DNA from 3 places in the Streptomyces sp. NPDC059582 genome. Region 1 is predicted to be linked to each of the others. Evidence: riboswitches for the same ligand, from Rfam matches in the RefSeq annotation. Region 1 holds a riboswitch; each other region holds the start of a gene.
The links. Region 1 has a riboswitch for cyclic di-AMP ahead of ACFV0T_RS10235 (NlpC/P60 family protein). Riboswitches for the same ligand answer to the same signal wherever they lie in the genome.
Positions count from the first base shown of each region.

Region 1 (7,820 bases):
GGGCGTGGTTGGTGTCCTGGTACTCGTCGACGAGCACGTGCCGGAAGCGACGGCGGTAGTGCTCGGCGACGTCCGGGAACGCGCGCAGCAGATTGACCGTCGTCATGATCAGGTCGTCGAAGTCGAGCGCGTTGGCCTCGCGCAGCCGCGACTGGTACATGGCGTAGGCCTGGGCGAGGGTCTTCTCGAAGCCGTCGGTGGCCTGGGCGGCGAAGTCCTCCTCGTCGATCAGCTCATTCTTCAGGTTGGAGATCTTGGCGCTGAAGGACTTCGGCGGGAAGCGCTTGGGGTCGAGGTCCAGGTCCCGGCAGACCAGGGCCATCAGGCGCTTGGAGTCTGCGGCGTCGTAGATCGAGAAGGACGACGTGAAGCCGAGCTTCTTGCTCTCGCGGCGCAGGATGCGCACGCACGCGCTGTGGAAGGTCATCACCCACATCGCGTTCGCGCGCGGGCCGACGAGGTGCTCGACGCGCTCCTTCATCTCGCCCGCGGCCTTGTTGGTGAAGGTGATCGCGAGGATCTGGCCCGGATGCACGTGCCGCTCGCCGAGCAGGTGGGCGATGCGGTGGGTGAGCACGCGGGTCTTGCCGGACCCCGCGCCGGCCACGATGAGCAGCGGGGTGCCGGAGTGGACGACGGCCGCGCGCTGGTTCTCGTTCAGCCCCTCCAGCAGGGAGGCCGGGTCGATCGCCGGGCGTGGGGCGCCGTCGCGGTAGTAGGCGTCCCGGTCCGGCGGCGCGTCGAACTTCCCGCCGAACAGGTCGTCCGGAATCGGCTCCGGTACGTGCTCGTCCTCGGGCGGCGGCGGGGGTTCCTCCCCATGGGCCCGGGGGGCCTGGAGATCCGCCAGGAAGCTGTCGTCAAAGAGGCTGCTCATCGCTCTCCGAGTCTAGGGCGCCCCACCGACAACCCGCCGCCGCCCTGAGAACATCCCCCCGGAATCGGGCGCCCGGCACCTTTTCACCTTCCGGAACGGCCCCGACACCGTCCGCGATCGACTTGCCCCCCGGCAGCGCGACCGAAGCATCATCCGCCCACTTACGGACACATCACCAGAAAAGCCACTGATCAATCAAGGTGAACAACATCCTGACCTGAGGTCACGAAAATGTATCGGACATATCACCCATCAACCTTCACAGAGGCCACACGAGTTGGCTAGCGTGCCCAACAGGCCGCACGACCCCCTCCGGCGAACCTCGCCGGGCCGCGCGGCCCTCCGCCGAGTTCGGTACGCCCCCGCGGCGACCGGAGCCGGGGACCCAACCGAGACCCGGGGTGAATCGGCCCGGCTTCCCGTCGGGGAGCGGCCGTAGGGCAACCCTTCCGATCCATCCGCCCGAACCCGACAGCTAACCCGGTAGGCGGAACGTGGAAGGAGTCGCCTCCCTTGGCGTCGCACCGCAAGTCGCGTCCAGCAGCTACGCGCGTAGCAGGCATACGGACCCCCGCCCTCGCCACGGCGGCACTCACCTCCGTCGCCCTGCTCTCCCAGACCGCCGACGCCACCCCCTCGGCCGACGACGGCAAGCCGAGCCTCGAAGAGGTCGAGAAGAAGGTGGACGACCTGTACCGCCAGGCGGAGTCGGCGACCGAGAGGTACAACGCGGCCAAAGAGCAGTCAGGCAAGCAGCGCAAGCGCGTGGACACCCTCCTCGACAACGTCGCCCGGCGCACCCAGAAGCTCAACGAGGCACGCGAGGAGCTCGGCTCCTTCGCCGCGGCGCAGTACCGCACCGGCGCCACCGCGCCCGACACCGCGACCCTCCTGCTCGCGGACTCCCCGCAGGACTACTTCGACCAGGCTCAGCTGATGAGCCGCCTGACCACGCGCCAGAAGGGCGCGGTCGACGACTACGTCACCGAACAGTCCGCGACGATGAAGAAGCGCCAGGAGGCCGCCGAGAGCCTACGGACGCTCACCGACTCGCAGGACGACCTGAAGACGGCCAAGGCGACCGTCCAGCGGAAGCTCGCCGACGCGCGCGTGCTGCTGTCGAAGCTGACGGCGCAGGAGAAGGCCCGGCTGGCCGAGATCGAGAAGCGGCAGCAGGCGGAGGCCGCGCGCAAGGCGGCGGAACTCGCGAAGCGGCAGGCAGCGGTGGCGGCAGCGGCCGCGCGGGAGAGCACGGCGGCACCGGGCTCGGACCCGTCCGCCTCCTCTTCCTCGTCGTCGTCCTCGTCCTCGTCCTCGTCCGGGGCCGACTCCCCTTACGGCACCAAGGCCGAGAAGGCGCTCGCCTTCGCCCGCGCGCAGATCGGCAAGCCCTACGTCTGGGGCGCGACGGGACCCGGCTCCTACGACTGCTCCGGCCTCACCCAGGCCGCCTGGAAGGCCGCCGGCGTCACCCTCCCGCGCACCACCTACGACCAGGTGAACGCCGGCACCACCGTCTCCCTCTCCGCCGCCCAGCCCGGTGACCTGGTCTTCTTCTACGACGACGTCAGCCATGTGGGCGTCTACATCGGCAACGGGATGATGATCCACGCCCCCAAGCCCGGCGCGTACGTCCGCGAGGAGTCGATCTACTACGACGGCGAGTCGGGGATCCACAGCGTGGTGCGCCCCGCCTGACGAGCCTGCCTGCGCCCGCGCGTACTTTCGGGCGCCCGCGCGCGTGCCCCGCTCGCAACACGCGCGGTGCTCCTTAGCATCGGCCGCATGCCGCGTACCTCCCCCCTTCGCGCCTGGTGGGCGCACGGCCGGCCGGCGGCCGGGGCCGCCGTGCTGGCGACCGGCATCCTGTCGGTCGCGCTCCAGCTGACGGGGTACGAGGTCCTGTCCCGGACCGCCCTGGTGCTCGCCTGCGCCGCCTGGCTGGCACTGGCGGCGGGCTTCGCCGTACAGCTGCTGTGGGCGCGGGAGAACTGGGTGAGCTGCGCGTGCACGCCCGCCGCGCTCACCTCGGTCGCCGCGACCGCCGTGCTCGGCACCCGCTTCTCGGTGCTGGGCCGGCAGACCCTGGCCGAGGCTCTGCTGGCCCTCGCCGCTGTGCTGTGGCCGGTGCTGCTCGTCGTCGTCCTACGGCACTGGGAGCGCCGTATGCCGGGGGCGGTGTTCCTCGGCTGCGTGGCCACGCAGGGGCTCGCGGTGCTCTGCGCCACCCTCGCCGGGGCCCTGTCGACGGCCTGGCTCGCGCATGCGGCGCTGGTGCTGTTCCTGTGCGGACTGGTGCTCTACTGCCTGGGCCTGGCCCACTTCGACCTGCGTCAGGCCGTCGAGGGGGCCGGCGACCAGTGGGTGGCCGGCGGGGCGCTCTCCATCTCGGCGCTGGCGGGGGCGCGGCTGCTCGCGGCCGACGGTCCGCGCCTGTACCTGTGGAACGACGACGACCGTGGCGCCCTGCGCGTCATGACCGTCGGCCTGCTGGCGCTCGACGTGTGCTGGTACGTCGTCCTGCTGGCGGCCGAGCTGCTGCGGCCGAGGCTGGGCTACGACGTGCTCCGGTGGTCGACCGCGTTCCCGATGGGGATGACGGCGACGGCGGCGCTGTCCGTCGCCTCGGCCGTCGGCGTCCCGTGGCTGAAGGCGGTCGGGGAGGTACTGCTGTGGATCGCCGTGGCGGTCTGGCTCGCGGTGGCCGTGGCGGCGGTCCGGGCGGCCTCGGGGGCCGTCCGTGCCGGCGTCACGTCCACAGCACCGCGATGAAGACGTTCGCCGTGGTCAGCAGGCCCACCAGGCCGAACAGGCCCTTGTCCACCTTCTCGTCGTCCCGCTTCACGTAGACGAGGCCCAGGATCACGATCAGCAGGGCCAGCTTCACCCCGATCTTGATGTTGTTGACCGGCTGGTCGTCCGCCTGGTTGAGGCCGACCAGGATCACCCCGGTGACCAGCATCGTCGCCGCGCCGTGCAGCATCGCGGGGACGAAGCGGGCGGTCCCCCGGCCCATCGCCTTCAGCTGGGTGAGGAAGCCGCCCAGGAGCGAGGCGATGCCGATGATGTGCAGGCCGACGAAGAGATGGATGAGTACGTCCATGAGGCCGGAGCCTAACGAGGGCCCCCCGTGCCGCCCGACACCGGGCCACCGCCTCCGGCGGCGACTGCATATATGCGCCATAGCACCGCGCCACCCGAACGTGTCCGGGAATCCCGACATCGGTCATCACACTGCGTGAAGTCGACGGCTCCGCGCCGAGAGCCCCGCCACTTGAGGTCACCGTTCGATCCGCTCGCGCCAGTTCCGCACATGACGTTACCCAACCGACACAGACGGGTTTAGCGTCCTCCCCCAGGTGACCGGCTCCCCACCGCCGCCCGGGCCAGGGGCGGCAGTCGGACACCACCGCCGAGAAGGTCCGGCGGCGGCTCGCTCCCCCTGTGCGGGCCGTCGCCGGACGCGTGGACCGCCTTCCGGCGGACGCGCGTCCGCTCCCCTGGCGGCCGTGCGTCCGCCGGGCGGTCCCACGGATGAGGCGGTCGTACGAAAGGACGTGCAAGTCCACGTGGCAGCGCACCGCAAGCCCCGCCGGCGCTCGCTCAGCGGCAATACGGCCCGTACCGCCGCCACCCTCGCCCTCGCGGGCGCGGCGACCGCGACGGCGTTCGACGGGACCGGTCAGGCCGCACCGAATCTGACACCGGCGCAGGTCAAGGCCAAGGTGGACAAGCTGTACCAGGAAGCCGAGGCGGCCACCGAGAAGTACAACGGCGCGCAGGAGAAGGCGCAGGCGGCCGAGAAACGGCTGGCGTCGCTGCGGGACGAGGCGGCCCGCCGGGAGGACCGGCTCAACTCGGCGCGGGACGCGCTGGGATCGCTCGCCGCGGCCCAGTACCGCGACGGCGGCATCGACCCCGCACTGCGACTCGCGCTCTCCGACGACCCCGACCGGTACCTCGACGGAGCCGCCTTCGCCGAACGGGCCGGCGACCGCCAGGCGGGCGCCGTCGCCCGCGTCCGTAAACAGTTGCGGGAGATCGAGCGGTTACGCGGCGCCGCACGCGTCGAACTGACCTCGCTCAGGTCACGCCAGGCGGAGCTGCGGCGGAACAAGGAGACGATCACCGGGAAACTGGACGAGGCGCGTCAGCTGCTGTCGCGGCTGTCGGCCGCGGACCGCGCGAACCTGGCGACGGCGGCAGGCTCCGGCCGGGCCTCGCGGGCGTCGACGGCCGGACGTGACAGCCTGGCGGCACCCGGGAGCACGACGGCCACGTCCGCCGCGCCCAACTCCCGCGCGGCGGACGCCGTCTCCTACGCCTACTCGAAGCTCGGCAGCCCCTATGTGTGGGGCGCCACCGGACCGGACGCCTTCGACTGCTCGGGCCTCGCCCAGGCCGCGTACCGCGCCGCCGGCCTCTCCCTGCCCCGCACGACGTACGCGCAGATCGACGCGGGCCGCCGGGTCTCCCGCTCCGAACTGCTCCCGGGCGACCTGGTGTTCTTCTACTCGGGTATCACCCACGTAGGGATCTACGTCGGCGACGGACAGATGATCCACGCCCCGAACCCCTCGGCGCCGGTACGGCTGGCGCCCATCGACCAGATGCCGTTCGCGGGGGCCACCCGGGTCGTGTGACGTGACCGCGACGGGTGTGACGGGTACCGCGAGCCCCGCCTGCCGGGTGCCGTGTGTGAGGGGAGAACCAAAGGGCCTGAAGGGGGTCGAGAGCCGCTCGGGGATGGCCTGATGAGGCCGGGCGGGGCGGCGCCGGGACGGGCATGAGCGCGGCGGCACGGTAGCGTCGGCGCGCGGGATGGCGGTGTGCCTCCCGTACGCAGTCCGCCGATCCGTCGCCGTCCCGGCGCCGTCCGAAAGGGTGCCGATGTCCTCGTCCACGCTGCCGCCGCCCCCGCCGCCCGCGCACGTGCGGACCTGGCCGGACCGGGGAGCGCTGCTGGCCGACCGGGGGCGAGTGCTGGAGGAGCTGCGGCGGCGCAGCCTCGGCGTGCACCGGGTGCTGCTGCTGTGGCTGCTGGCGCTCGCGGCGATCATCGGCTGGTCGCTGCTGGTGCTGCCGCTCCAGCAGTTCGAGGAGGAGGACCCGACGGGGCTCGTCCTCGGACCCGTATTCCTGCTCCTCGGCCTGGCGGCTCTGACCCCGCCCGTCGTCGCCGTCGTCCTCGCCGTCCGCCGGGACGACCAGATACGCCGGCTCCTCGACGCCTGGCTCGCCCTGGACCGCCACCAGCCGACGGACGCCCGTCTGCGCTCCCCCGGCCTCAGCCTCTTCTGGCTGCTGTCGTCCCTCACGGTCTGCGCGACCGGCCTGTGGGCGGCCCTCGCGGCCACGGCGGGCGCGACGCCCGGCCGCTCGGCCCACAGTGAGGTCGTCCTCGGCCTGGGCATCGGCACGATCCTGTGGCTGACGGGCCTGATCGGCGTGGTGAAGGCCGTACGGCACTACCGGTGGGCGCTGCGGGTATTGGCGCCGGCGCCGATCGCACAGCACCGCTAGGGGCGACGGCCGCGGCCCCGGCGCCCGCCGCTCACACCAGTCGTCGCGCCGTCGCCCACCGGGTCAGCTCGTGCCGGTTGGACAGCTGCAGCTTGCGCAGCACCGCCGAGACATGGGACTCGACCGTCTTCACCGAGATGAAGAGCTGTTTGGCGATCTCCTTGTAGGCGTAACCGCGGGCGATCAGCCGCAGCACCTCGCGCTCGCGCTGGGTGAGGCGGTCCATGTCCTCGTCGACGGGCGGGGCGTCGGTGGAGGCGAAGGCGTCGAGGACGAATCCGGCGAGGCGCGGGGAGAAGACCGCGTCGCCGTCCTGGACGCGGAAGACGGAGTCCACGAGATCCGTGCCGGTGATCGTCTTGGTCACGTACCCCCGGGCGCCGCCGCGGATCACGCCGATCACGTCCTCCGCCGCGTCCGAGACGGACAGGGCGAGGAAGCGGACGGGCTGCTCGGCGTCGGCCATCAACGGGGCGCAGCGGCGGAGCACTTCGACGCCGCCGCCGCCCGGGAGGTGGACGTCGAGCAGGACCACCTCGGGCCGGGTCGCGGTGATGACCGTGACCGCCTGGTCGACGTCGGCGGCCTCGCCGACCACCTCGACACCGGTCTCGTCGGTCCGTCCGATCTCGGCCTGTACGCCTGTGCGGAACATGCGGTGGTCGTCGACGAGGACCACGCGCACGTGGCGCCCGGCCGCCTGCTCCGCCCCCGCCGAACCGATCGCCTCGGTCGGATCGCTCATGACGTCTTCTCCACCCTCTCCATCTCCAGCTCGACCTCCGTGCCGCCGTCCGGCACCGCCCGCAGCCGGGCCGTGCCGCCGTACCGCTCCATGCGGCCGATGATCGATTCTCTGACGCCCATGCGGTCGGCGGGTATCGAGTCGAGGTCGAAGCCGGGACCGCGGTCCCGGACGGACACGAAGACCGTCTGTCCCTCGACCTCGGCGTAGACCTGTACGGCGCCGCCCTCGCCACCGTACTTGGCGGCGTTCACCATTGCTTCCCTCGCGGCCTGCATCTGTGCGCCGGTGCGCTCGTCGAGCGCGCAGTCGCCGACGACCACGACCTCGATGGGGACGCCGTGCTTGTCCTCGACCTCGGCGGCGTTGCGCCGCACCGCGTCGGCGAGGGTGGTCGGCTCGTCGGCCTCGTCCTTGCCGGTGCCCTCGGGCTTGTAGAGCCAGGTGCGCAGGTCGCGCTCCTGGGCGCGGGCGAGTCTGCGCACCTCGTTCGCGTTCTCCGCGTTGCGCTGGATCAGGGTCAGGGTGTGCAGTACCGAGTCGTGCACGTGTGCGGCGACCTCCGCGCGCTCCTGGGCGCGGATGCGCATCAGGCGCTCCTCGGAGAGGTCCTGGGTCATACGGACGAGATAGGGACCGGCGAGCAGCGTGATGCCGACGAGGACGGCCAGGGCC
Region 1 is NZ_JBHWCC010000008.1:110,361-118,180, reverse strand. It holds gene pcrA (DNA helicase PcrA) at 1-877, opposite strand, end outside; cyclic di-AMP (ydaO/yuaA leader) riboswitch at 1,225-1,383, shown strand; gene ACFV0T_RS10235 (NlpC/P60 family protein) at 1,391-2,575, shown strand; gene ACFV0T_RS10230 (tellurite resistance/C4-dicarboxylate transporter family protein) at 2,663-3,649, shown strand; gene ACFV0T_RS10225 (hypothetical protein) at 3,627-3,980, opposite strand; gene ACFV0T_RS10220 (NlpC/P60 family protein) at 4,447-5,520, shown strand; gene ACFV0T_RS10215 (hypothetical protein) at 5,768-6,400, shown strand; gene ACFV0T_RS10210 (LuxR C-terminal-related transcriptional regulator) at 6,432-7,145, opposite strand; gene ACFV0T_RS10205 (PspC domain-containing protein) at 7,142-7,820, opposite strand, start outside.

Region 2 (7,820 bases), on a different contig from region 1:
CGTGTGCGGTACGGAGTTCGCGTCCCCGCGGCTGGCGAAGCACCTGGCGGCGGCGCACGGCTGAGGAGGGGCCGGAAAGGAGTCTCTGACCATTTCGCTCACCAACATGTTCAACCGCGTCAACACCACCATCAAGGAGCCCGCGCGCACTACTTGGGGCTGAAACGGGGGTGAGTCGTGGGGGCGCGGTGTCCGTATTCTCTGATCATGGCCGCTCCCCTCGCATTCTCACTCATCGCCACCGACCTGGACGGAACGCTGCTGCGCGGCGACGACACGTTCTCCGACCGGTCCCTCGCCGCGCTGGCGCGGGTGGTGGACGCCGGTGCCCGGCATCTCGTGGTGACCGGGCGCCCGGCCCCGAGGGTGCGGCCGCTGCTCGACGAGCTGCGCTGCACCGGGCTCGCGGTGTGCGGGCAGGGCGCGCAGTTGTACGACGCCGGCGCGGACCGGCTGCTGTGGTCGGTCACTCTCGACCGGGAGCTGGCCGAGACCGCCCTCGGCAAGATCGAGGCCGAGGTCGGGCAGGTGTACGCGGCGGTGGACCAGGACGGGGTCGACGGCCTCACGCTGATCGAACCCGGCTATCTGATGCCCCACCCGACCCTGCCCGCGGTGCGGGTCGGACGGCGCGACGACCTGTGGTGCGACCCCATCAGCAAGGTCCTGTTGCGCCATCCCGCCCTGTCCGACGACGAGTTGGCGGCGACAGCGCGATCCGTGGTGGGGTCGCTGGCGACGGTCACCATGTCGGGTCCGGGGACCGTCGAGCTCCAGCCGTGCGGTGTCACCAAGGCGACCGGCCTGGCGCTGGCCGCCGAGCACCTCGGCCTGGGTGCCGAACGGGCCCTCGCCTTCGGCGACATGCCCAACGACATCCCCATGTTCGACTCGGCCGCCCACGGGGTGGCGATGGCCAACGCCCACCCCGAGCTCAAGGCGGTGGCCGACGAGATCACCTTGTCGAACGAGGACGACGGGGTCGCCGTCGTCCTCGAGAGACTCTTTCCGTGATCGGACCGGTCAGTACGCGCTGAACACGTTGTCGATCGAGCCGTACCGCTTGGCGGCGTAGTTGCAGGCGGCCGTGATGTTCGCGACCGGGTCGTAGATGTCGAACGACGTGCCTGCCACGTGGTACGCGGCGAACGTGGGGTCGATGACCTGGAGCAGGCCCTTGGACGGTATGCCCTTGACCGCGTTGGAGTCCCAGAGGTTGATGGCGCGCGGGTTGCCGGAGGACTCGCGGATCACGTTGCGGTAGATCCCCTTGTAGGTGCCGGGGATCTTGTGCTTCGCCATGACGGAGAGGGACTGCCGGATCCAGCCGTCGAGGTTCTTGTTGTACGTGGCTGCGGTCACGGGCTTGGAGGTCACGGACGTGGTGGCCGCGGAGGCGCAGGTCGCGCCGAGGAGGGGGAGAGCGAGTACGGCGGCGCCGGTGCCGGCGACGGCGAGCGTGCGGACGAAACGGGCGCGACGAGTCTGACCGATAGCGAGCATGTCGAGGTTCCTCTCCGGCGCCTGCGAGGTGAGCTGTCGGGCTCGGGCGGGGAGGTGCCCGGTCGTAGCGCCCTTCGGCGATGCGACTTAGCCCCTAGCCGTTCCGGTGCGATGTCCGAACCGGCGGCTTGCCTGGGTTCCCCCGCTCCTGCCGTACGAATGAGTTCGTCGATGGTGGTGAAGGGCGGCGGCAGGATTAGGCGTCCGCCCGATTGCCCGGAACGTATGCGAGAGCACATGTCCGAAACAAGTACCGAATTCACATCTCACACCGATTGACCTTGGTCTGAGGCATATGGAGTGCTTGATCCTTTGCGGTTGCCAAGGGTCAAATCGCTTGCGGCAGAAGGGCGGTGGGGTGGGGGGTGGATATTCCCCCATCTAGGGTCGAGTGACCCAATTCACGCACTCTGGGGGGCTGGATCATTTGCCGACAAGAGGGATTCATTAATTAATCGTGGCAAATCGGACATCGGTGTTGAGGTGGCCCCTTTATCTTGGATTAGTCCGATTTGGTCGGTATTGATCGGGGTGGGTGTGGAGTGCCGGCACCCGTCCCCTCCGTCGCCTCGACCCTCTCCGCCTTCGCTGTCCTCTGTGGAGGGTGGCTTCGGTGGCTCCGATGGTTCCGGTGGCGTCGGTGGCGTCGGTGGTTCCGGTGGTCGCCGCCGGGGCGTCGCTGTCGGGGGGCGACTTTGTTGGGGTGTCGCACCTGCGCGTACGGGGGCGCCGCGCGGGCGCGGATGAGCGGGTGCCTTCGGCCGGTCAGGTGACGGTGTGCGGCGATCCGTTGCGCCGGGTCGGATGTCGTCCCGTGTCGGTGCTGACCTGGGCGAGGTCCGCCCGGGGCGGCGTGGTGCGGGGCGCGGGGCGGGGATCCTTGCTTTCTGGTGCGCCGACAGTTCCCGTCGTACCGGCGGGAATCCGATGCGGTGTGCCCATGTCGTCCGATCGGCGACATACCGGGCGTGATCCGGTACCGCCTGGCCTGTAACCGTGGGGGCTATCGGTGATCGAAACGTGACCGGATACGCTGACTTGAGTGAGGGCAGCGACCTATCGACAAACCGTGTAAGCGCCAGTAGACACCAGCAGACAGGAGACCCCTCGTGACCGTCGTCGGGCCGTTCGGGCTGAGCGTGCGGGACCAGGCTCTGGAAGCCGATGTCCAGGCCGGATTGGCGGCTGTCGAGGAAGGCTTGCTCGAGGCCACCAAGAGCGAGGTCCCCTTCATCACGGAGGCCGCGCAGCATCTGGTGCGGGCGGGCGGGAAGCGCTTCCGGCCGTTGCTCGTGATGCTCGCGGCGCAGTTCGGGGACCGGCATGCGCCGGGGATCGTGCCGTCGGCGGTGGTCGTGGAACTGACCCACCTCGCCACGCTGTACCACGACGACGTCATGGACGAGGCCGAGGTGCGGCGCGGGGTGGACAGCGCGAACACCCGCTGGGGCAACTCGGTCGCGGTCCTCACCGGTGACTTCCTGTTCGCGCGGGCCTCGCACATCCTGGCCGACCTCGGGCCGGAGGCGGTGCGGGTGCAGGCGGAGGCGTTCGAGCGGCTCGTGACCGGGCAGATCCTGGAGACGGCGGGGCCGCAGGACGGTCGGGATCCGGTCGAGCACTACCTCGACGTGCTGGGTGGCAAGACCGGGTCGCTGGTGGCGGTGGCGTGCCGGTTCGGGGCGATGATGTCCGGGGCGGACGAGACGGTCGTGGACGTGCTGACGCAGTACGGGGAGCGGCTCGGGGTCGCCTTCCAGCTGGCCGACGACGTGCTCGACATCGCGTCGGACTCCCACGAGTCCGGGAAGACGCCCGGGACGGATCTGCGCGAGGGCATCCCCACGCTTCCGGTGCTGCGGCTGCGGGAGCGGGCGGCACGGCTGGGGCTGGCGGAGGATGTCGCTCTGTGCGAGCTGCTGGACTCCGACCTGAGTGATGACGCGCGGCTGGCGGAGGCGTTGGGTGCGCTGCGGGCGCATCCTGCGCTGGAGCAGGCGCGGCGGGACACCGTGCGGTATGCGGAGGATGCGCGGGCCGCGTTGGCGCCGTTGCGGGAGTGTGGAGCGAAGCGGGCGCTGGTGGAGTTGTGTGATGCGGTGGTGCATCGGGCGGGGTAGGGGAGTTTGCCCACCCACCCACCCACCCGCCCACCCGTCCGACTCGATTGGTGGGAAGTGACCCCCGTTCCGGGGCTCCGCCCCGGACCCCGGCGGGACTCCGTCCCCTGCGCCCCACCGGGACTCCGGCTCCGCGTGCCGGCGTTCCCGGACTCCGGCGTCCCGGCTGCCCGGCAGGGCGCTCCTGCGTCATCCCGCTCCGTCCCGTCCCTGCCCCGCAGTACACCCTCCCATGTGACCCACCTCACAAACCTGGACTGAGTCCAATCTGAGATCCGCTCCGTACTCATGCCCAGAAGCTGACGCAGGGGGCGTTGGCTGGGATACGGGGAGAAGTCGCGTCATGGGTGTGAACGGGACGTTTTCGAAGCGTCGTAAGAGTCTGATCGTCACCGCTGTCGCGGTGGCCGCCGTCGGTGGGGTCGCGGCCGCGGTCATTCCGGCTTTCGCCGCCGGGGGGCGAGGTGCCGACCACGCGGGCCACGTCGGCGACGGTGTGGTCACGCAGAGTGGAAGCCTCGGCGGGGGAACCGTCCTCGCCGCGAGTCTCCGGGGGGCCGGTGAGGTGCCCGTCGCGGGTGGGCCGGCCGTCGGGGACAAGGACGGGGCCGCGCTGGAGTTCATCAGGATCAAGGGCGACAAGGTGTCCGTGGCCGTGACCTGGCGCGGTACCGGCAGGCCGACCCTCCTGCACATCCACCAGGGCGCCAAGGGTGTCAACGGTGGCGTCAAGGTCGACTTCGGCAAGCTGCTCGACGGCGGTAGCGGCAGGGGCAAAGGCAAGGGCCACAGTGTGGTCGGCACCGTCAGGGTCAAGGACGCGGGGCTGCTCAGCGCGCTGAAGGCCGATCCCGGCGCGTTCTACGCCAACCTGCACACCGCCGAGTTCCCCGGCGGAGCCGTCCGTGGCCAGCTGCACAAGGTCACCACGGCCGCCTTCGACTTCCGTGACGCGCTGGACAACTTCCAGGCGTCCGTCGTCAAGGGCAGGCAGATCTACGAGTGCAAGCCCGCCGAGGGTGGCGGTCACGCCTTCGCCCAGCGGGACGTCAGCGCCGTGCTCGGCGGCCGTATCGCACACTCGTTCGTGCGGCCCAACTCCGGTACCCCGCAGTGGGTGGCACGGGACGGCAGCGCGGTCACCGGGACGCTGATCAGCAAGACCCCGAACGGTGACGGCAACATTCCCGAGCTGGACCTCCGGGCCACCCGGTCCGGCAAGCACCACGGGCTGCTCGCCGGCACCACGGAGATCCTGCGGCTGAACACCGTCGGCGGAGTCGCCCCCGCGGGCTCCTGTGCCCCGGGCACCGTCGTCGGCGTGCCGTACCAGGCGGACTACGTGTTCCTGCAGCACTGACCTCTCGAAGGCCGACCTCTCCAAGGCCGACCCCTCGAAGAGCGACCCCTCGAAGACCGACCCCTCGAAGACCGACCTCTCGAAGACCGACCTCTCGAAGACCGACCTCTCGAAGACCGAAGGCCGGCCTTTCGAAGAGTCGCCGAACGAACACCGAACGAGTGCGGCGCCGCCCCGACCCCTACGGGTCGGGCGAGGTGCCGCACCCTCGTGTCATACCCCAGCAGTACGTGGAGTTGAGCCCGCGGTCTGACGCTTACCGGGGACCGATTTGGTCAGATGGACACCACGGAAAACTCCACTCCTCACCGATTCGGGTGAGAATGGCGGCTCAGGGTGGAATCAGCGGGACGCGCCGAGACGGACAGCCGCCGCCGACGACGGAGGTAAGGCACACATGGCACCGATGGCACCGTACGAATCCGACGACAGCACGAACGGCACGACCACGACCGCCGCGGAGGCCGGCGAGCCGCGCAGCGGGCGGCGTGCGGCCGCTCGGTACGTCGTCCCGGTCGCGGTGGTGGGGGTGGCCGCGGCGACCATCGGGCTCGTCCCGGCGCTTGCCTCCTCCGGCGACCCGGACCTGCCCAAGATCACCGCGGCACAGCTCATCAACAAGATCGCCAAGTCGGACGTGGAGCAGCTGTCCGGCACCGTGAAGATCACTACGGACCTGGGGCTGCCCGACCTCGGCGGACTGGAGAGTGGCCTGCTCTCGGGCGCCACGCAGCCCGGCGGCGACGGCTCGGCCGCGGATCCGTCGGCCAAGCTGACGGAACTCGCCGCCGGCACGCACACCCTGCGTGTCGCGGCCGACGGCCCGGACCGCCAGAAGCTCTCGCTGCTGGAGAACGCCGCCGAATACAGCCTCATCCACGACGGCAAGGACGTCTGGGGCTACGACAGCAAGTCCAACGAGGTCTACCACTCCACCGCGGACGACAGCGCCGCCAAGGGACGGGACGGCGAGGACCACGTCCCGGCCACGCCCAAGGACCTCACCGACGAGGCCCTGAAGTCGGTCGACGACACCACGTCCGTGACGGTCGACGGCACCATGCAGGTCGCCGGACGGGACGCCTACAAGCTGCTCATCACGCCGAAGCAGTCCGGCACCACGGTCGGCGCGATCACCGTGGCAGTGGACGCGAAGACGGGGCTGCCGCTGAAGTTCACGCTGACCCCGGCCGGCGGTGGCGCCGCCGTGGTGGACGCGGGCTTCACCCAGGTCAGCTTCGCCAGGCCGGCCGCCTCGACCTTCGACTTCACCCCGCCCAAGGGCGCCAAGGTCACCGAGGGCGACGACCTCGGGCACGGCCGGGAGAACGGGAAGCCGGAGGAGGACCTCTCCAAGGGAGCCGACGGCCTCGGCGGCCTGGAGGACCACAAGGTCATAGGCGAGGGCTGGAACTCCGTCGCCGTGTTCGACAGCGGCAGCAAGGGGGGCCTGCCCTCCGAGTCCGCCGACGGCGACCTGGGCGGCTTCCTCGGCTCGCTCGGCGACAAGGTCAGCGGCAAGTTCGGCTCGGGCACGGTCTTCTCCACCCGCCTGGTCAACGCCCTGGTCACGGACGACGGCAAGGTGTACGTCGGCGCCGTCACCAAGGACGCGCTCGTGAAGGCCGCCGACACCGGACGCTGAGTACGGGCCCGACGAATCGAGGGAGCCGATGGACGAACCGTCCGCCACGGAACCGCACCCGAAGGACGCGGATGCCGGCGTCATCGACACCCGCGGCCTCACCAAGCGCTACCGCGGCGGACAGCTCGCCGTCGACGGTCTGGACCTGACCGTACCGGCGGGCAGCGTCTTCGGCTTCCTCGGTCCGAACGGCTCCGGCAAGACCACCACCATCCGCATGCTGATGGGCCTGATCGAGCCCACCTCGGGCACGGCGCGGGTGCTGGGGCGCCCCATGCCCCGCGCCTCCCGCGCCGTGCTGCCCCAGGTCGGCACCCTGATCGAGGGCCCGGCCCTCTACGGCTTCCTCTCCGGCCGTGACAACCTGCTGAGATACGACTCCGCCGACCCGACGGCCGACCCCCGCACCCGGCGCGCCCGCGTCGGGCAGGCGCTGGACCGGGTGGGACTGACGGCCGCCGCGGGCAAGAAGGCGAAGGCGTACTCCCTCGGCATGAAGCAGCGGCTCGGACTGGCGGCCGCCCTTCTCCAGCCGCGCCGCCTGCTCGTCCTGGACGAGCCGACCAACGGCCTCGACCCGCAGGGCATGCGGGAGATCCGGGCCCTGGTACGGGAGCTGGCCTCCGACGGCACGACCGTCTTCCTGTCCTCGCACCTGCTCGACGAGATCGAGCAGGTGTGCACGCATGCCGCGGTGATGACGCAGGGGCGGCTCGTCGTCCAGGGCGAGGTCGCCGACCTGGCCGCCGGGGCGCGCGGCAGACTGGTGGTGACCACGCCGGACCCGGGAGACGCGGCCCGCGTGCTGAAGGAACAGGGCGTCGGCGACGTGGTCGTCAGCGACGAGCGGGTGACCGGCGAACCACCGGACCGGGACCTCGCCGAGCTGAACGCCGCTCTGGTGACGGCCGGCGTCCGGGTCCGTGGCTTCGGGCTCGAACGGGCCTCGCTGGAGGACGCGTTCGTGGCCCTGACGGGGGAGGGTTTCGATGTCGCAGGTTGAACCGGCCGCTGCTGCCTCCGCCTCCGTGTCGGCCGCCGTGGGCGGCGGGGCCGAAGTCCCGCGCGGGCCGAGCCCGTTGTGGACCTTCGGCCTGCTCCGCAGCGAGCTGGTGACGACCTTCCGGCGCTGGCGCACAGTCGCCCTCCTGGGCGTGCTGGCGGCCGTACCGGTCCTGGTCGGGATCGCGGT
Region 2 is NZ_JBHWCC010000011.1:163,472-171,291, forward strand. It holds gene ACFV0T_RS13235 (FAD-dependent oxidoreductase) at 1-64, shown strand, start outside; gene ACFV0T_RS13240 (HAD family hydrolase) at 208-1,014, shown strand; gene ACFV0T_RS13245 (transglycosylase SLT domain-containing protein) at 1,024-1,503, opposite strand; cyclic di-AMP (ydaO/yuaA leader) riboswitch at 1,507-1,684, opposite strand; gene ACFV0T_RS13250 (polyprenyl synthetase family protein) at 2,613-3,623, shown strand; gene ACFV0T_RS13255 (CHRD domain-containing protein) at 3,967-4,983, shown strand; gene ACFV0T_RS13260 (outer membrane lipoprotein carrier protein LolA) at 5,390-6,628, shown strand; gene ACFV0T_RS13265 (ABC transporter ATP-binding protein) at 6,657-7,631, shown strand; gene ACFV0T_RS13270 (ABC transporter permease) at 7,618-7,820, shown strand, end outside.
Region 2: it holds a riboswitch for cyclic di-AMP, as region 1 does, so the genes downstream of both, ACFV0T_RS13245 (transglycosylase SLT domain-containing protein) here and ACFV0T_RS10235 (NlpC/P60 family protein) in region 1, are expected to answer to the same signal.

Region 3 (7,820 bases), on a different contig from region 1:
ACGTCGGCTCGCTGGTCAAGCTGATGCAGACGGTCCGCCGCCGCGAGGAGGCGGGCCTGCCCGCCCCGCCGCTCAGCCGCCACCTCGTCTTCGCCGGGAACCCCGGCACCGGCAAGACCACGGTCGCCCGCCTCTACGGCAGGCTGCTGAAAGCTCTCGGGCTGCTGCGCCGAGGCCACCTCGTCGAGGTCGACCGGACGGCACTGGTCGGCGAGTACGTCGGCCACACCGGCCCCAAGACCACCGCCGCCTTCAACCGGGCCCTGGGCGGCGTGCTGTTCATCGACGAGGCGTACTCCCTCGCCCCGCTCGGCGCGGGCAACGACTTCGGCACCGAAGCCGTCGCCACCCTGGTCAAGCTGATGGAGGACCACCGCGACGACGTCGTCGTCATCGCCGCCGGATACCCCGGTGACATGGACCGCTTCGTCAGCTCCAACCCCGGCCTCGCCTCCAGGTTCGGCCGCACCCTTTTCTTCGAGGACTACGCGGCCGCCGAGCTCGTCTCGATCGTCGAGTACCAGGCCGGCCGGCACCGCTACGAACTCACGCCCACCGCCCGCACGGAGCTCCTGGACATGTTCCGGCGCCTGCCCAAGGGCGAGGGGTTCGGCAACGGCCGCTCGGCCCGGCAGGTCTTCCAGGAGATGACCGAACGCCAGGCCCAGCGGGTCGCCGAACTCACCGACCCCACCGCGGACCAGCTGATCAGCCTGGAGTCGCAGGACCTTCCGGTCCCGGCCGAGCGCTGAACGGCCTCACGGCCGCGGGGCCAGCTCCGCCATCGGTCCCCAGCCGTGCTGGTCGGGAACGTTCACGTTGATGATCTCGGGCGTCTCGGCGACCGCGCCGGCCATCGTGGCCAGCCCCGCCTTGAAGTGCTCGGACCCCACGTGTGCGGCCCCGGCGTCCTCGTCCGCGAACGCCTCCAACAGGGTGAACCTGTGCGGGTCGTCGACGCTGCGCGACCAGTCGAAGAACAGGTTGCCCGGTTCCGCGCGGGTGGCCTCGGTGAAGGGAGCCACCAGGGCCGGCCACTCGTCGGCGAGCTCGGGACGGACGGTGAAGCGTACGGCGATGAAAATCATGGCTCCACCATGCCGCCGTCGGCGGCGGAATGCCAGCGGCGGACACTCCTGTACGGCCCGACCCGTGCGGCCCGACCTGCAGTACGGCCCGACCTGTGCGGCCCGGGGCTCAGGCGGGCCGGGCCGCGCTGTGGATCGCGGTCTGGCCGGCGAAGAAGATCGACTCCTCCCGTATGGAAGCGCCCGGACCGGGGGCGTGGATCATCGTGCCGTTGCCCGTGCAGAGACCGACGTGGCCGGCGTCGCCGTGGAAGAAGATGAGGTCTCCGGGCTGGAGGTCGGTGAGCGGTATCGCCGCGACGCCGCGAGCCTGGTCGAGCGCCGTACGGGGGAGCGCGACCCCCGCGGCCCGCCAGGCTGCCTGGGTCAGGCTGGAGCAGTCGTACGACTCGGGTCCGGTCGCGCCCCACAGGCACGGCCTGCCGATCTGGGCGCGGGCGAAGTCGAGCGCCATGGCGGCCTTGCCGCCGTAGGGCGGTTCGGGCACGGGAACGGGGGCGGGAGTGACGAACTGCCCGGTGTCGACGGGGCTGTTCGGGTAGCCCATGTCCGAGGGGACGACGGCGAACTGTCCGGTGTCGACGGGGCCGTTCGTGTAACCCGTGTCGACGGGGAGGCTGAACTGCCCGGTGTCCACAGGGCTGTTCGTGTGGCCCACGACGGTGGGGATGACGGCGAACTGTCCGGTGTCGACGGGGCCGTTCGTGTAGCCCGTGTCGACGGGGAGGCTGAACTGTCCGGTGTCGACGGGGCTGTTCGGGTACCCCATGTCCGAGGGGACGACGGCGAACTGTCCGGTGTCGACGGGGCCGTTCGTGTAACCCGTGTCGACGGTGAGGCTGAACTGTCCGGTGTCCACAGGGCTGTTCGTGTGGCCCACGACGGTGGGGACGACGGCGAACTGCCCGGTGTCGACGGGGCCGTTCGTGTAGCCCGTGTCGACGGGGAGACTGAACTGCCCGGTGTCGAGCGGGGTGTTCGCGTAGCCGCCGCCGAGGGGGAAGCCGGTGTCGAGTCCGGTCGCCGGCTGCGTGAGCCAGCCGTCACCCTCGCCGAACAGCGGATCCGGCTGCGCGGGGGACGGCCACAGGGGTTCGGCCGGGGGCGCGGCTTCGAGCGCGGCGGGCGGTGTGCTGCGCAGGGCGAGCTGCCGGGCCAGCAGTCTCCTCGCGGAGGCGAGCTTGTCCTGGATCTGCCCCTTGGTCGTCCGCAGCGCGGCCTGCCGCGACCCGCTGTCGGGCGAGGGCGAGGGCGAGGGCGAGGGCGAGAGCGCGGGCGAAGGCGAGAGCGAGGCGGCGGGCAGCGCGGCCGGGAGCGCCGGAGCGGCCTGGGGCGCGGGCAGGGCCGGGAGGGCGTCACGTCCCCTCTCCGGCGCGGCCGGAAGCGCGGCGACGGGACCGGCGGTGAGCTCCGTTACGCGCCTGGCGGGTGCCTCCAGTTCGAGACGGGGGGCCGGAATGCCGGCCGGCAGCTCCGCCGGGCGGTCGGGGCGCTCGGCGCGCGCGGGGCGGGCCGCGGCCGGAGGGTCGGGCATCCTGTCGGCCGGCAGCACCGCCGCGACGGTCGGGCCCAGCTTGGCGCGCGCCCCGTCGAACCACTGCCGGGCGATGGTGTCGAGGGCGGGATCGCCCGGCCGACGCTCCGGGTTCCGCGCCGGTTCGGCGGACCTGCGGTTTCCCGCTGACATCGCGCGGGTGGCGTTGTAGGTTCCCGTGTCCGTCTCGGCGCGGTCGTAGAGGGTGTTGATCCGTCTCCGGATCTCCTCACGGCTGACCGCGTCCTGCATTCCGGGGAGACCGGGACCAGCGGGGCGCGTGTCGCGTTCCGGCGCCATCGGCGACGTACTCCTTCCGTGCACCGCCTACCGAGTTAGCTGTCGGGTTCGGGCGGAGGTTCCGGAAGGCGTGCCCTACGGCCCTTGCCCCGCAGGGCAGTTGGGCCGATTCACCCCAAAGATCGGTTGGGTCCCCGGCTCCGGCGGCCGCAGTGGTTCACCGGACTCGGCGGAGGCTGCACGGCCCGGCGGGATTCGCCGGAGGGTTCCGAGCGGCCTGGCGCCAACTTAGCTAATTTGTGCGGCTCATGTGAAGGTTGAAGGGCGGTATGCCCGATACGTAATTGTGACCTTCATTTCCTTGTGGCCTCTCCGGGTTGCGGCGGCCCCCGGCCGGGCTGCTGCGCCCGCTGCCTCCCCGGTGTCCTGTCGACGCGTGAATCAATCGTCACGCTCACTGATTCGAGCGCCGATCCTTGATGTGACGTCGAATACGGTCGTATGGTCCAGGCATTCCTTCGCCATCCGTCGTCGCCATCCGAGGTAGTCATGGACCGCACCCGCCTGCAGCACCTTCTGGCCCGCGAGAGCGCCGAGGCCGACCGCCGCAACCCGCGTTCGAAGGCCGCCTACGGGCGGTCCGAGCACCTCTTCGGTCGGGTTCCGATGACCTGGATGAACAAGACGGCCGGTGCCTTTCCCCGTTACCTGGACACCGCCCGGGGCGCCCGCGTGACCGACATCGACGGACACGACTACATCGACTTCTGCCTCGGGGACACGGGCGCGATGGCCGGCCATTCGCCGGAGGTGGTGGCCGCCGCCGTCCAGCACCGGTTCGCCGAGCTCGGCGGGGCGACCGCGATGCTGCCGACCGAGGACGCCGAGTGGGTCGGCGCCGAGCTCACCCGGCGCTTCGGGCTGACGCGGTGGAGCTTCTCGCTCACGGCGACGGACGCCAACCGGTGGGCGATCCGGCTCGCCCGTGCCGTCACCGGCCGCGCCAAGATCCTGGTGAACAGCTACAGCTACCACGGCAGCGTCGACGAGTCGCTCATCGTGGTCGGCCCCGACGGCCGGGGCGCGGCCCGCCCCGGCAACGTCGGCGCGCCCTGCGACGTCACACTGACCAGCCGGGTCGCCGAGTTCAACGACCTGGCGCAGTTGGAGCGCGAACTCGCCCACGGGGACGTCGCCGCCGTCCTGATGGAGCCCGCGCTGACCAACATCGGCATCGTGCTGCCCGAACCCGGCTATCTGGCCGGGGTCCGTGCCCTGACCCGGCAGTACGGCGCGCTCCTCGTCAACGACGAGACGCACACCTTCTCCGCCGGGCCGGGCGGCTGCACCGCGGCCTGGGACCTGGAACCCGACGTGCTGACCATCGGCAAGGCGATCGGCGGCGGCATCCCCGCCGGTACCTACGGCCTCTCCGCCGACCTGGCCGAGCGGCTGCTGGCCCGCGCCGACCTCGACCTGGTGGACATGGGCGGGGTCGGCGGCACCCTCGCGGGCAACGCGCTGTCCGTCGCCGCGACGCGCGCCACCCTGGAACACGTCCTGACCGACCAGGCCTTCGCCCATATGTCCAAGCTCTCCGAGCGCTTCGAGACGGGCGTCAGGGCGGGCATCGACGCCCACGGCCTGCCCTGGTCGGTCAGCCGCCTCGGCGCGCGTACCGAGTACCGCTTCACCGCGCCCGCGCCACGCACCGGCACCGAGTCGGCGGCGGCCGCGGACCCGGAGCTGGAGGACTTCCTCCACCTCTATCTCGCCAACCGCGGAATCCTGCTGACCCCGTTCCACAACATGGCGCTCATGTGCCCGGACACCACGGAGCGGGACGTGGACACGCACACCGGGGTGTTCGCCGCCGCCCTGGCCGAACTGGCCGGCTGACGTGCGCCGATAGGGTGGTCGCGAGCCGCCGGGACGGGAAGGGAAGCAGGGGACGTGGACGAGATCGACCGGGCCATCCTGCGGGAACTGCAGACCGACGGCCGCATCGCGTACGCCGACCTCGGCCCGAAGGTCGGCCTGTCCGCCTCGGCGGCCCGGCAGCGTCTGCAACGCCTGCTGGACTCCAGGGCCGTTCAGGTCGTCGGCGTGACCGACCCGATGGCCATGGGCGGCCAGGCGATGGCACTGCTCGGCATCGGGGTGGACGGAGACCCGCGAGTCGTCGCCGACGCCCTGGCCGAACGCCCCGAGGTGGTCTACTCCGTACTCACCTCCGGCGGGTTCGACCTGTTCGCCGAGGTGGTCACCCCCGGCCCGAAGGACCTCCTGGACTTCGTCAACGACGTCGTCAGACCGATCGACGGAGTCCGGCAGGTGCAGTCCTTCCCCTACTTCGGGATCCACACCCACCGGTTCCTCTGGGACGTCGGCTGACCTCGCGTGCCGGCTCGGACCCGAGCTCGTGGACGAGTTCGGCCACGGCCTCAGATACGGCGCACGGTGTGCAGTTTCGTGGCGTACGTGCCCGTGCCGTCGAGCAGTGACGCGCCGCCCAGATCGGACATGGTGGGCCCGTCGACCGTCTTGCGGCTGGAGAGGAAACGGCGCTTGCCGGCCGCGTCCCTGCCCAGGTAGATGCCGACGTGGTCGACGGTCACGGGGCCCGACTCGGCGTCGTCGCCCGAGTCGGCGTTGAACAGCACCAGGTCGCCGGGCTGGAGCAGAGCCGCGGCGGGCGGGCCGGTGCCGTCGGTGCGGTCGACGATCACCCCGGGCGCGGAGTCGACGATGTACCGCGACTGGCGCGGAATCCGCTCTCCCGAGGTGTCCGCGCCGGCGGCCAGCGGCACGCCCATGTGATAGCCGTAGACCATCCGCGTGTAGCCCGAGCAGTCGAGGTTGCCGACCTGCTTGCTGGACGGCTTGACGTAGGTGCCGTCCGGGAAGGTCCAGCCGGTGTTCATGTACTCGTGGAAGTCGGCGCCTTCGAAGCGGTAGCCCTGCGGGTCCAGGTAGCCGTATCCGGCCTCGCCCAGCACCTGCCTGCCCTGGGCCGGTCCGGCCCCGGCCGTGACCGTCGGCGCGTCGGCGAGGAACATCGCGGCGTGGGCCAGGACGTCGGGAGCGGGGGAGCCGGCCCAGCCGCGGATCGTCTGCTCCAGCTGCGCCGTCCAGGTTCCGTCGAACGGCTCCGGCAGCACCCGCACCCAGTCTCCGTGGGTGACGGTCGGCGGTGTCTCCCAGTTCGCGGCGTCCACCTCGAAGCGGCTGACGGACAGCTTGACCGGCAGGTTCGTGCAGCCCGTGTTCGCCAGGGCGCGCAGGCCCACCCGGCCCTTGGCGAAGGTGGGGTCGACGACGTCGACGACGTCGACGGCCCAGGCGGCCGGCTCGGCCGACGCCGACCGCCATGCCCTGGCCTGGATCCGGGTGCCCTCCCGGCGTACCCGGATCGTCCAGTCGGTCCCCGCGGACACGCTCGTGCCGAGGGTGAGGGCGGGGACCAGCTGCGTCACCGTGTCGTCGACCTCCTTCTCGACGCGCAGCTCGACCGCACCCGAGGTCAGGAAGGACAGCCGGGCCCGGTAGTTGCGGTGGGTGCTCTGGTAGCCGAACGTCAGCCCGAAGGAACAGGCCTGGCCGGTGGGCACCTTGTCGAACCGGGCCGTGCAGCGGGCGTCGACGTCGGTGATCTCCTCGTCGTGCAGGCTGGCGTGCCGGCTGGAGCCGTCCGTGGTGAGGCTGATGACACCGCTGCCAGGCACCACCGCGTAGTCGGTGTCCACCGGTCCCAGCGTGTACCAGCTGCCACCGCCGGGAGACGTGCCCCAGTATTTCCGGTCCGGTATCTCGAGCGACAGATCGGGCAGGGTGCGCTGGAAGTCGTCCACGAACGGCCGCTTGTTCTCCGCGAACGTGCGCTGCGGACCGGGTAGTACGACGGTCCGCGCACCATGGGTCAGCAGCGCGACGCGCGTGCCGCCGGAGGTGACCTCGGTGCGGGCCGGGGTGCCCGCCAGCACGGTGGCGGTGAGCGGGGAGCCGAGCGCCACCGATGTGAAGTAGGAGCCGTCCAGCGGCGCCAGGGTCACCGAGGAGCGGGCCGAGGACAGCCCGGCGGGCCCCGCGAACGGAGGGACGGTCGTGGCAGCCGCGGCGGCACGGGCCGGAGCCGACGCCGCTCCGGCGAGCGGCACGGAGGCGGCGGAGGCCGCGAGAGCGGCGAGAAGTCTTCGTCGAGAGGTATGAGGCATAGGGATCATGATCCGCGAACCCCCCGACACTCGAACAGTGCCCCCTGCGACATCGACCGATATGGGGGTGGGACGGCCAACCGCGTCCGGGTGGTCCAGTGTGAGGGCGGCTGCGTCCGCGCTGCATGCGGCCGCGGTCGGTGGAACGGTGGTGTGCCTGAGGGAAGGGGCTCCCTTGTGACGGCCGCCCCTCTCCCGCGTTCCGCAGCCGGCCCTCAGGCCTGTCGTCGGCGGCGCCACACCTCGTAGTGCTCCAGCAGCGTCTCCTCGACCGGGCGGTAGTCGATGCCCAGTTCGTGCACGCTGCGGCTGTTGTCCACCCGGAACCGTATGCCGAGGTGCTTGCGGATGTAGTCCTGGGTGAGGCCGAAGGCCGGGCCGAGCAGGCGGACCGGCCAGTGCGGGAGCGCCGTACGGGGGAGACGGAGGCTGCGGGGATGGCGGGCGCGCAGGATGAGGGACATCTCGTGGAACGACGTCATGGTCTGCGCCGCGACGATGTAACGGCCCTTCGCGTCGGGGTTCTCCGCCGCCGCGATGTGCGCGTCGGCGACCTCGCGCACATCGGCGGTCGTGAAACTGAAGTCCGGTGCGCCGTAGAAGAAGTAGCCCTTGAACAGCTCGTCGAGCAGGAACAGGCTGCCGGACCGGGACGCGGGGGTGAGCGAGGGGCCGAGGACCAGACCGGGGTTGACCGACACCATGCGCCAGCGGTCCTGGGCCGCCTCCGCCTCCCATGCCGCG
Region 3 is NZ_JBHWCC010000025.1:102,805-110,624, forward strand. It holds gene ACFV0T_RS22040 (right-handed parallel beta-helix repeat-containing protein) at 1-752, shown strand, start outside; gene ACFV0T_RS22045 (putative quinol monooxygenase) at 759-1,088, opposite strand; gene ACFV0T_RS22050 (C40 family peptidase) at 1,198-2,922, opposite strand; cyclic di-AMP (ydaO/yuaA leader) riboswitch at 2,931-3,104, opposite strand; gene ACFV0T_RS22055 (transaminase) at 3,412-4,761, shown strand; gene ACFV0T_RS22060 (Lrp/AsnC family transcriptional regulator) at 4,816-5,256, shown strand; gene ACFV0T_RS22065 (NlpC/P60 family protein) at 5,307-7,076, opposite strand; gene ACFV0T_RS22070 (NAD-dependent epimerase/dehydratase family protein) at 7,292-7,820, opposite strand, start outside.
Region 3: it holds a riboswitch for cyclic di-AMP, as region 1 does, so the genes downstream of both, ACFV0T_RS22050 (C40 family peptidase) here and ACFV0T_RS10235 (NlpC/P60 family protein) in region 1, are expected to answer to the same signal.